2 regions of the Streptomyces sp. NPDC001714 genome follow, and region 2 is predicted to be linked to the other one. Evidence: riboswitches for the same ligand, from Rfam matches in the RefSeq annotation. Region 2 holds a riboswitch; the other holds the start of a gene.

Region 1 (5,657 bases), on a different contig from region 2:
ATCCGGCCGCCGGTGGGCAGGTCGGGGCCGGGGACGTACTTCATCAGCGCGTCCAGGTCCGCGTTCGGGTAGCGGATCAGGTGGCGGGCGGCCGCGATGACCTCGCCGAGGTTGTGCGGCGGCATGTTCGTCGCCATGCCGACGGCGATCCCCGACGAGCCGTTGACCAGCAGGTTCGGGAACGCGGCGGGCAGGGCCACCGGCTCCTGCTCCTGGCCGTCGTAGTTGGGCGCGAAGTCGACCGTGTCCTCGTCGATCGACTCGGTCATCAGGCTGGTCGCCTCGGCCATCCGGCACTCGGTGTACCGCATGGCGGCCGGCGGGTCGTCGTTGCCCAGCGAGCCGAAGTTGCCGTGGCCGTCGACCAGCGGGACGCGCATCGAGAACGGCTGGGCCATGCGCACCAGCGCGTCGTAGATCGACGAGTCGCCGTGCGGGTGCAGCTTGCCCATCACCTCGCCGACCACGCGCGCGCACTTCACATAGGCGCGGTCGGGGCGCACGCCCATCTCGTTCATCTGGTAGACGATCCGGCGGTGCACCGGCTTGAGGCCGTCGCGGGCGTCCGGCAGGGCGCGCGAGTAGATGACCGAGTACGCGTACTCGAGGTAGGAGCCGCGCATCTCGTCCACGACGTCGATGTCGAGGATTCTCTCCTCGAACGAGTCGTCGGGCGGCGGGGTCTTCGTGCTGCGGCGGGCCATCGCTGCCGGCTCCTTGCTCATGCGTGAACGGGATCTGACGCGGACCATTGTGGACCGCGGCACTGACAACCCGGGCCTGGACCCGGTCTCCGCGGCCCGCCCCGATGCCCGGAGGCCGCCCGAAGCGCGGCCCGGAGACATTCGAGAGCGGGTCGGACGCAGGCTACGCGATCCACCCGCGCGATCCGCTGTGGGCGTACGTCGTGCGGGAACTTCGCCCGGTCCCCACACGCTTGCATACAGTGGCAGGACCGGCAGAAAAACCGCGGTTCGGGACCGCTTCCGCGAGCGAAGGGACGTACATGCCCATGGGTCACACGACCACGGCCGAGACAGGCTCAGGAGGCCTGGCAGCGACCGAGCACCGCTTGGCCAACGGTCTGCGCGTGGTGCTCTCCGAGGACCACCTGACCCCGGTCGCGGCGGTCTGCCTCTGGTACGACGTCGGTTCCCGGCACGAAGTCAAGGGGCGTACCGGCCTGGCTCACCTTTTCGAGCACCTGATGTTCCAGGGTTCCGCCCAGGTGAAGGGCAACGGCCACTTCGAGCTCGTCCAGGGCGCCGGCGGCTCGCTCAACGGCACCACCAGTTTCGAGCGCACCAACTACTTCGAGACCATGCCCGCCCACCAGCTGGAGCTCGCGCTCTGGCTGGAGGCCGACCGCATGGGTTCGCTGCTCGCCGCCCTGGACGACGAGTCGATGGAGAACCAGCGGGACGTCGTCAAGAACGAGCGCCGCCAGCGCTACGACAACGTGCCCTACGGCACGGCCTTCGAGAAGCTGACCGCGCTCGCCTACCCGGAGGGCCACCCGTACCACCACACGCCGATCGGCTCGATGGCCGACCTGGACGCGGCCACCCTGGAGGACGCGCGCGCGTTCTTCCGCACCTACTACGCGCCCAACAACGCGGTGCTCTCCGTGGTCGGCGACATCGACCCGGAGCAGACCCTCGCCTGGATCGAGAAGTACTTCGGTTCCATTCCGGCGCACGACGGCAAGCCGACCCCGCGCGACGGCTCGCTGCCCGCCATCATCGGCGAGCAGCTGCGCGAGGTCGTCGTGGAGGAGGTTCCGGCGCGGGCGCTGATGGCCGCCTACCGGCTCCCGGAGGACGGCACGCGCGCGTCCGACGCGGCCGACCTGGCCCTCACCGTCCTCGGCGGCGGCGAGTCCTCCCGCCTCTACAACCGCCTGGTGCGGCGCGACCGTACGGCCGTCGCGGCCGGCTTCGGCCTGCTGCGGCTCGCCGGGGCGCCCTCCCTGGGCTGGCTGGACGTGAAGACCTCCGGTGACGTCGAGGTGCCGGTCATCGAGGCCGCCATCGACGAGGAGCTCGCCCGGTTCGCCGAGGAGGGCCCGACGCCCGAGGAGATGGAGCGCGCCCAGGCCCAGTTGGAGCGCGAGTGGCTGGACCGGCTGGGCACCGTCGCGGGCCGCGCGGACGAACTGTGCCGCTTCGCCGTCCTGTTCGGCGACCCGCAGCTCGCCCTGACCGCCGTCCAGCGCGTCCTGGCGGTCACCCCGGAGGAGGTCCAGGAGGTCGCCAAGGCCCGCCTGCGCCCCGACAACCGCGCGGTGCTCGTCTACGAGCCGTTGTCCGCGGACTCCGCGGAGCACACCCAGGAGGCGGGCCGCGGCGAGGACCCGGAGCAGGAAGCGACCGTAGAGGCCGGCAACGAGAACGAGGAGACGGCCAAGTGACCGAGCTCGCCACCATGGACTTCCACCCGCAGCCGCAGCCGGGCGAGGCCAGGCCCTGGGCCTTCCCGGCCCCCGAGCGCGGCACTCTGGACAACGGCCTGACGGTGCTGCGCTGCCACCGCCCCGGCCAGCAGGTCGTCGCCGTCGAGGTGCTCCTGGACGCCCCCCTGGACGCCGAGCCGGCCGGCCTGGACGGCGTCGCCACGATCATGGCGCGCGCCTTCTCCGAGGGCACCGACAAGCACTCCGCCGAGGAGTACGCCGCCGAGCTGGAGCGGGCCGGCGCCACCCTCGACGCGCACGCCGACCACCCCGGCGTCCGGATCAGCCTGGAGGTCCCGGCCTCCCGGCTCGCCAAGGGCCTCGGGCTGCTCTCCGACGCGCTGAGGGCGCCCGCCTTCGCCGAGAGCGAGGTCGAGCGGCTGGTGCGCAACCGCCTCGACGAGATCCCGCACGAGCTGGCCAACCCCAGCCGCCGGGCCGCGAAGGAGCTCTACAAGGAGCTGTTCCCGACCACCGCGCGGATGTCCCGCCCGCGCCAGGGCACCGAGGACACCGTCGAGAAGATCGACGCGCCCGCCGTCCGCGCGTTCTACGACCGGCACGTCCGTCCCGCCACGGCCACCGCGGTTGTCGTCGGTGACCTGACCGGCATCGACCTGGACGAGCTGCTCGGCGAGACCCTGGGTGCCTGGAGCGGCTCCCCCGCCCAGCCCCGCCCGGTCCCGGCCGTGACCGCCGACGACACCGGCCGGGTCGTCATCGTGGACCGCCCGGGCGCCGTCCAGACCCAGCTGCTCATCGGCCGCGTCGGCGGCGACCGGCACGACCGCGTCTGGCCCGCCCAGGTGCTCGGCACCTACTGCCTGGGCGGCACCCTCACCTCCCGCCTGGACCGCGTCCTGCGCGAGGAGAAGGGCTACACCTACGGCGTCCGCTCCTTCGGGCAGGTCCTGCGGTCCGCCCCCGACGGCAGCGGCGCCTCCATGCTCGCCATCAGCGGCTCCGTGGACACCCCCAACACCGGTCCGGCCCTGCAGGACCTGTGGACGGTGCTGCGCACGCTCGCCGCCGAGGGCCTCACGGACGCCGAGCGCGACGTCGCCGTGCAGAACCTCGTCGGGGTGGCGCCGCTCAAGTACGAGACGGCGGCGGCCGTCGCCGGCACCCTGGCCGACCAGGTCGAGCAGTACCTGCCCGACGACTTCCAGGCCCTGCTGTACCGGCAACTGGCCGCCACCGGCACCGTGGAGGCCACTGCGGCGGTCGTGAACGCCTTCCCGGTGGACCGCCTGGTGACCGTCCTCGTCGGCGACGCGGCACAGATCAAGGAGCCCGTCGAGGCGCTCGGGATCGGCGAAGTCACGGTCGTCGCCGCGGAGTAGCGGCACGCGCGTGTGCGGAGCCCTGGTGACCGTCCGGTCACCAGGGCTCTGAAATGTCTGAATTGGGGCGGAGGTTGCCTGTCTGCCCTGTGGGATGCGCTACAAAAGCCGTGATCCGTTTGAGCATGGAAAGCACGCCCTCGTAGGTTCTTCCGGGCTGTCCGTCAGGCATCGCGCCGCGTCCGCGGCACCGGACAGCCATCGCCGAGTCCCCGTACGGCGCGAGCCAGGGGAGCCGGGGACCCACGTAGTCCCTGGGGTGAATCGGGCGCCCACGCGTGTCGTGAGGGGGCCCGTAGGAGACCTTCCTGCTCCGAACCCGTCAGCTAACCCGGTAGGCGAGAGGGAAGGAAAGGACCAGCCTCTACATGGCGTTCATGTGCGCCTCCGGGAAGCACCGTCGTCCCGGCCGGGTGAAGCGCACCACCGCGCAGGCCGCCGGCATCGCGGCCCTCACCACCACCGGTGTCGTCGGCACCGTCTCCGCCGCCCCGGCGCTCGCCGCCGAGAACTCCGTCGAGCAGACCGGCCTCACCCCGGTCATCACGATCAGCGACTCCGTCGCCGAGCAGATCGACGCCCAGGCCGCTGCCCAGAAGGCGGTCGCCGAGCGCCAGGCGGCCGAGGAGGCCGCCCGCAAGAAGGCCGCGGAGCAGGCCAGGAAGGAGCGCGCGGCCAAGGCACGCGCCGCCCGTGAGGCCGAGCGCAAGCGCCTCAACACCTTCGTCGCGCCGATCAGCGACTCCTACGTCTCCACCGGCTACAAGACCGGCGGCTCCCTGTGGTCCTCCGGCACCCACACCGGCATCGACTTCCACGCCGCCAGCGGCACTGTCGTGCACGCGGTCGGCAGCGGCACGGTCGTCTCCACCGGCTGGGGCGGGGCGTACGGCAACGAGATCGTCATCAAGATGGCCGACGGCATGTACACCCAGTACGGCCACCTCTCGTCCATCGGCGTCTCGGTGGGCCAGAAGGTCACCCCGGGCCAGCAGATCGGCCTCTCCGGCTCGACCGGCAACACGACCGGACCGCACCTCCACTTCGAGGCCCGTACGACCCCCGAGTACGGCTCCGACGTCGACCCGGTCGCCTACCTCCGCAAGCACGGCGTGGACGTCTGAGGGAGCTGGACGCGGGTCCGGCAGCGCCCGTTTCAGGGGCGTCACCGCAGCGCCCCTTCAGGGGCGCGGGGAACTGCGCGAGCAACCCCACGCACCCGCACCCGACCACCGAGGCGCCGACGACAACCCGTGAGATCTTCCGAAGCCCCGGCCGCAGTACCGGGGCTTTCGTCGTATTCGTGCCCCCGCTGTCCAAAATATATCCCTGGATTCCGGCCCCCCGTCGGAAATTCCGGCTCATTGCAATAGAGTCACGGAACGAGCGCCACTCGGCGGCGTTTCACGGGGATTAAGGCGGAGGTCGGACATGCGTATTCCGGCGCACTCGGTATGCACGGCGATCCGGGACGACATCGTCGCGGGTGTCTACGAGCGCGGCAGCCGGCTCACCGAGGAACTCCTGGCCCGCCGCTACGGGGTCTCGCGCGTCCCCGTCCGCGAGGCCCTGCGCACCCTGGAGGCCGAGGGCTTTGTCGTGACCCGCCGGCACGCGGGCGCGTGCGTCGCCGAACCGACCGAGCAGGAGGCCGCCGACCTGCTGGAGATGCGCATGCTCCTGGAGCCGCTCGGCGCCTCCCGGGCCGCCCAGCGCCGCACCGAGGCCCATCTCAAGGTGCTGCGCGGACTGGTCAGGCTGGGGCAGGAGCGGGCCAGGCGGGGCAACAGCGAGGACCTGCGCTCCCTGGGCGGCTGGTTCCACGAGACCCTTGCGCAGGCCTCCGGCAGCCACGCCCTGAC
Region 2 (5,657 bases):
GGCGAGGTACCCGGTGCGTTCGTAGATCGCCTCCAGGACCGTGGCGGGTCCGGCGCCGGATTCCACCACCGTACGGAGGTCCTCCATCAGCGTGTTGAACCGCTTGACCGCGTTCGTCGACCGCGCGGCCATGCCGTACGCCTCGTCGACCCGCTTGAGCGCCTGCGGGAAGCTGATCTTCTCGCGCTGGGCGAGGGCGTCGATCATCGCCTCCGCACGGTCGCCGATACCGCGCTTGGGGACGTTGAGGATGCGCCGGAGCGGGACGGAGTCCTCCGGGTTGGCCAGCACCCGCAGGTACGCCAGGACGTCCCGGACCTCCTTGCGCTCGTAGAAGCGGACGCCGCCGACGACCTTGTAGGGCAGGCCGACCCGGATGAAGATCTCCTCGAAGACACGGGACTGCGCGTTGGTGCGGTAGAAGACGGCGACATCGCCCGCCTTCGCCTCGCCCGCGTCAGTGAGACGGTCTATCTCCTCGGCGACGAACTGCGCCTCGTCGTGCTCGGTGTCGGCCACGTAGCCGGTGATCTGCGCGCCCGCGCCCGCGTTGGTCCACAGGTTCTTCGGGCGGCGGGACTCGTTGCGCTCGATGACCGCGTTGGCGGCGCTCAGGATCGTCTGCGTGGAGCGGTAGTTCTGCTCCAGGAGGATCGTCGTCGCGTTCGGGTAGTCCTCCTCGAACTGGAGGATGTTGCGGATCGTCGCGCCCCGGAAGGCGTAGATCGACTGGTCGGCGTCACCGACGACGCAGAGCTCGGCGGGGGGCAGGTCGTGCTCGCCGGGTGGGGTGTCCGGGGCGTGTGCGCCGGTGCCGACCAGCTCGCGCACGAGCGCGTACTGGGCGTGGTTGGTGTCCTGGTACTCGTCGACCAGGACGTGCCGGAAGCGGCGGCGGTAGTGCTCGGCGACGTCCGGGAAGGCGCGCAGCAGGTTGACCGTCGTCATGATCAGGTCGTCGAAGTCGAGGGCGTTCGCCTCGCGCAGCCGCGACTGGTAGAGGGCGTAGGCCTGGGCGAGGGTCTTCTCGAAGCCGTCGCTCGCCCGGGCGGCGAAGTCCTCCTCGTCGACCAGCTCGTTCTTGAGGTTGCTGACCTGGGCGCTGAACGACTTCGGCGGGAACCGCTTGGGGTCGAGGTCCAGGTCCCGGCAGACCAGGGCCATCAGGCGCTTGGAGTCGGCCGCGTCGTAGATCGAGAAGGAGGAGGTGAAGCCGAGCTTCTTGCTCTCCCTGCGGAGGATCCGCACGCAGGCGCTGTGGAAGGTCATCACCCACATCGCGTTCGCGCGCGGGCCCACGAGGTGCTCGACGCGTTCCTTCATCTCGCCCGCGGCCTTGTTGGTGAAGGTGATCGCGAGGATCTGGCCCGGGTGCACCTGGCGCGCGCCGAGCAGGTGCGCGATGCGGTGGGTGAGTACGCGCGTCTTGCCGGAACCGGCGCCGGCCACGATGAGCAGCGGGGAGCCGGCGTGCACGACGGCCGCCCGCTGGTTCTCGTTGAGCCCCTCCAGGAGCGCGGCCGGGTCCAGGGCGGGGCGGGCGGCGCCGTCGCGGTAGTAGGCGTCCCGGTCCGGGGGCACGTCGAACTTCCCGCCGAACAGATCGTCCGGAACCGGCTCCGGAGCGTGCTCGTCCTCGGGCGGCGGCGGGGGTTCCTCGTCATGGCCGCGGGGGGCCTGGAGGCTCGCCAGGAAGCTGTCGTCAAAGAGGCTGCTCATCGCTCTCCGAGTCTAGGGCGCCCCACCGACAACCGGTCGCCGCCCCGAAAACTCGCCCCGGTGACCGAACAGATCCACTCCGTCACGGCCGGTCGACGCGCGTCATCCAGCCGCGAACGCATCCCGTGAACCCGTCGATCCTCCCGGGCAAGTGGCCCATAACGCCCCAGACCACCCCACCCGAACAAACCCCTACGCCAAGGTCACGAAAATGTATCGGGCATATCGCACATCAACCTTCACAGAGGCCACACGAGTTGGCTAGCGTGCCGGGCAGGCCGTACGACCCCCACCGGCGAACGTCGCCGGGCCGCACGGCCTCCGCCGAGTCCGGGGCGCCGCAGCGCATCCGGAGCCGGGGACCCACACCGATCCCGGGGTGAATCGGTCCCGACTCCCTCCGGGGACCGGACCGTAGGGCAACCCTTCCGAACCACCCGCCCGAACCCGACAGCTAACTCGGTAGGCGGAACGCTGGAAGGAGTCGCCCCCGTTGGCGTCGCACCGCAAGTCCCGGCCGTCAGGAACACGCGCGGCAGGCATACGCACCCCCGCGCTGGCCACCGCCGCCCTCACCTCCATGGCCCTGTTCTCCCAGACGGCCGAGGCCGCGCCCTCCGGGGACGGCAAGCCGAGCCTGGAGGAGGTCGAGAAGAAGGTCGACGCTCTCTACCGACAGGCGGAGTCGGCCACCGAGAAGTACAACGCGGCCGAGGAGAGGACCGGCAAGCAGCGCAGGCAGGTCGACACCCTGCTCGACGACGTCGCCCGGCGCACGGACCGGCTGAACAAGGCGCGTGAGGAACTGGGTTCGTTCGCCGCGGCCCAGTACCGGACCGGGGCGAGCGTTCCCGACACGGCGACCTTCCTGCTCGCGGACAGTCCCCAGGACTACTTCGACCAGGACCAGCTGATGAGCCGGCTGACCTCGCGCCAGAAGGACGCGGTCGACGACTACGTCACGCAGCAGTCCGCGACCATGAAGAAGCGGCAGGAGGCCACCCGGAGCCTCGAGACGCTCACCGAGACGCAGGACGACCTCAAGACGGCCAAGACCACCGTGCAGACGAAACTGGCCTCCGCGCGGGAGCTGCTGTCGCGGCTGACGGCCGCGGAGAAGGCCCGGCTGGCGGCGATCGAGAAGCAGCAGCAGGAAGCGGCGGACCGCAAGGCGGCGGAGCTGGCGAAGCAGCAGGCCGCGGCGGCCGACCAGGAGACGTCGTCGTCCGCCGCGTCGGGCAGCCCCTCCTCCGGCACGTCGGGCAGCTCCTCCTCCGGCACGTCGGGCGGTTCCTCCTCCGCCTATGCCACGAAGGCCGCCAAGGCGATCGCCTTCGCCCGCGCGCAGATCGGCAAGCCGTACGTCTGGGGCGCCACCGGCCCCGGCTCCTGCGACTGCTCCGGGCTCTCCCAGGCCGCCTGGAAGGCCGCGGGCGTCTCCCTGCCGCGCACCACCTACGACCAGGTGAACGCCGGCACCACCGTCTCCCTCGCCGACGCCCAGCCCGGCGACCTGGTCTTCTTCTACGGCGACGTCAGCCACGTCGGCATCTACATCGGCAACGGCATGATGATCCACGCCCCGAAGCCCGGCGCCTACGTCCGGGAGGAGTCGATCTACTACGGCGGCGAGTCGATCATCCACAGCGTGGTCCGCCCGGCCTGACCAAGGGGGCGCCCATCACCCGTGGGGCGCCCCCTCCCGCTCCCCTTCGCCGGCGTTCGCGCGCCACGGCGCCCGCCTCCCCCCACGCACCCGCGGCCGCTCCACCGCACCCCCTCGCGCCACCGCTCCCAGCGGGCCACGGCGCACCTCCAGACCTCGCACGCCTCCAGCCACTCCTCCGCACCCGCTCGCGCTCCACCGCGGATCGCACGGTTCACGGGCCGCACGCGCGCGTGCCCCGCTCGTACCACGGCCGACTCTCCCTAGCATCAGGAGCATGTCCGGCATTTCACCCCTCCGCGCCTGGTGGGCGCAGCGTCCGCCGGCGGCCGGGGCCGCCGTGATGGCCACCGGCACCATGTCGGTGGGGTTGCACCTGGCGGGCGCGGAGACCGTGTCCCGGGTGGCGCTGGTGGTGGCCTGCGTGATGTGGCCGGCGCTGGCCGCGGACTTCGTCGTACGGCTGGCGCGCGACCGCCGGCGGTGGGCGCAGGAGGCCCGGACGCCGGGCGCCCTCACCGCCGTGGCGGCGACGACGGTGCTGGGGACGCGGTTCTCGGCGCTCGGGTGGCAGACCCTCGCCGAGGCCCTGCTGGCGCTGTCGGTGGTGCTGTGGCCGCCGCTGCTGATCCTCGTCGTGCGGCGCTGGAAGCCGCGGATGCCCGGCGCGGTGTTCCTGGCCTGTGTGGCCACGCAGGGGCCGGCCGTGCTGGGTGCGACGCTGGCGGCGGCCCTGACGACGGCGTGGCTCGCACACCTCTCGCTGGTCCTGTTCTGGCTGGGGCTGGCGATGTACGGGCTCGCGGTGCCCCGGTTCGAGTGGCGGCAGATCGCCCAGAGGCCCGGTGACCAGTGGGTGGCGGGCGGCGCGCTCGCGATCTCGGCGCTGGCCGGGGCGCGGCTGCTGGCCGCCGACAGTGCGCGGCTGTACCTGTGGAACGACGACGACCGGGGCGTCCTGCGCGTGGTGACGGTGGCACTGCTGATCCTGGGCCTGGCCTGGTACGTGGTCCTGCTGGCCGCGGAGGTGGCGTGGCCCCGGCTCCGGTACGACGTGCGCCGCTGGTCGACGGTGTTCCCGATGGGGATGACGGCGACGGCGGCGCTGTCGGCCGAAGCCGCCGTCGGCGGCGCGTGGCCGAAGTGGCCGGGGCGGGTGCTGGTGTGGGTCACGGTGGCGGCCTGGCTGACGGTCGCGGCCGGCGCGGCGGCGGGCGCCCGGGCCGCTCTCAGGAAGACCGGCTGAGGGTCATGTCCACAGCACGGCGATGAAGATGTTCGCCATCGTGAGCAGGCCCACCAGGCCGAAGGCGCCCTTCTCCACCTTCTCGTCGTCCCGTTTCACGTAGACGAGCCCCAGGATCACGATCAGCAGGGCGAGCTTCACGCCGATCTTGACGGTGTTGACGTGGTGGCCGTCGGCCTCGTTGAGGCCGACCAGGATCACGCCGGTCGCGAGCATGGTGAACGCGCCGTGCAGCATCCCGGGGACGAACCGTGCCGTGCCCTGGCCCATCGCCTTCATCTGGGTGAGGAAGCCGCCGAGGAGCGCGGCGATGCCGATGATGTGCAGGCCGACGAAGAGATGGATGAGTACGTCCATGGCCCCGGAGCCTAATCAGGGCCGCACGGGGCACCGGGCACCGGCCCCTCCCCCGGCGCCCGCCGCCCCGCATATATGCACCCCATAGCACCCCGTGTCCCCCTCCAGCCCGGGAACCGCCGCTTCGGTCATCCCACCCCGAGAAGCCGACGACTGCGGGCCGGAATCCCGTTCACATACCGTCGGGTAACGATCTGGTCCCGCCAATTCCGTGCATCGCGTTACCAAGCCGACACACCCGGGCCTACCGTCCTCCCCCAGGTGACCGACTCCCCACCGCCGCCCGGGCCAGGGGCGGCAGTCGGACACCACCGCCGAGAAGATCCGGCGGCGGCCAGCTCCCCCTGCGCGGGCCGCCGCCGGACGCGTGATCCGCACTGCCCCGCGGCCGTACGGACGCTCCCCCTGGCGTGCCCACGGACGAGACGGCGGTCGTACGAAAGGACGGGACAGTCCAGGTGGCAGCGCACCGCAAGCCCCGACAGAGCTCGCTCGGCGGCAACACGGCCCGCACGGCCGTCACCCTCGCCCTGGCGGGCGCGGCCACCGCGACGGCCTTCGAAGGGACCGGAAACGCCGAGCCGCAACTGACACCGGCGCAGGTGAAGGCCAAGGTGGACCAGCTGTACCAGGAGGCCGAGGCGGCCACCCAGAAGTACGACGGAGCGA

The links. A riboswitch is a leader RNA that binds a small molecule or an ion and turns the genes downstream of it on or off. The one in region 2 is predicted to bind cyclic di-AMP.
Region 1: linked by a shared signal. The riboswitch ahead of ACFY0P_RS20040 (M23 family metallopeptidase) and the one ahead of ACFY0P_RS02020 (NlpC/P60 family protein) in region 2 are both predicted to bind cyclic di-AMP.

What each region holds. Positions count from the first base shown of each region.
Region 1 covers NZ_JBIAUL010000007.1:151,327-156,983, forward strand. The annotation lists gene ACFY0P_RS20025 (DNA topoisomerase (ATP-hydrolyzing) subunit A) at 1-704, opposite strand, end outside; gene ACFY0P_RS20030 (M16 family metallopeptidase) at 1,007-2,410, shown strand; gene ACFY0P_RS20035 (M16 family metallopeptidase) at 2,407-3,795, shown strand; cyclic di-AMP (ydaO/yuaA leader) riboswitch at 3,988-4,151, shown strand; gene ACFY0P_RS20040 (M23 family metallopeptidase) at 4,164-4,919, shown strand; gene ACFY0P_RS20045 (GntR family transcriptional regulator) at 5,227-5,657, shown strand, end outside.
Region 2 covers NZ_JBIAUL010000001.1:426,099-431,755, reverse strand. The annotation lists gene pcrA (DNA helicase PcrA) at 1-1,719, opposite strand, end outside; cyclic di-AMP (ydaO/yuaA leader) riboswitch at 2,032-2,205, shown strand; gene ACFY0P_RS02020 (NlpC/P60 family protein) at 2,213-3,385, shown strand; gene ACFY0P_RS02015 (tellurite resistance/C4-dicarboxylate transporter family protein) at 3,663-4,631, shown strand; gene ACFY0P_RS02010 (hypothetical protein) at 4,635-4,988, opposite strand; gene ACFY0P_RS02005 (NlpC/P60 family protein) at 5,447-5,657, shown strand, end outside.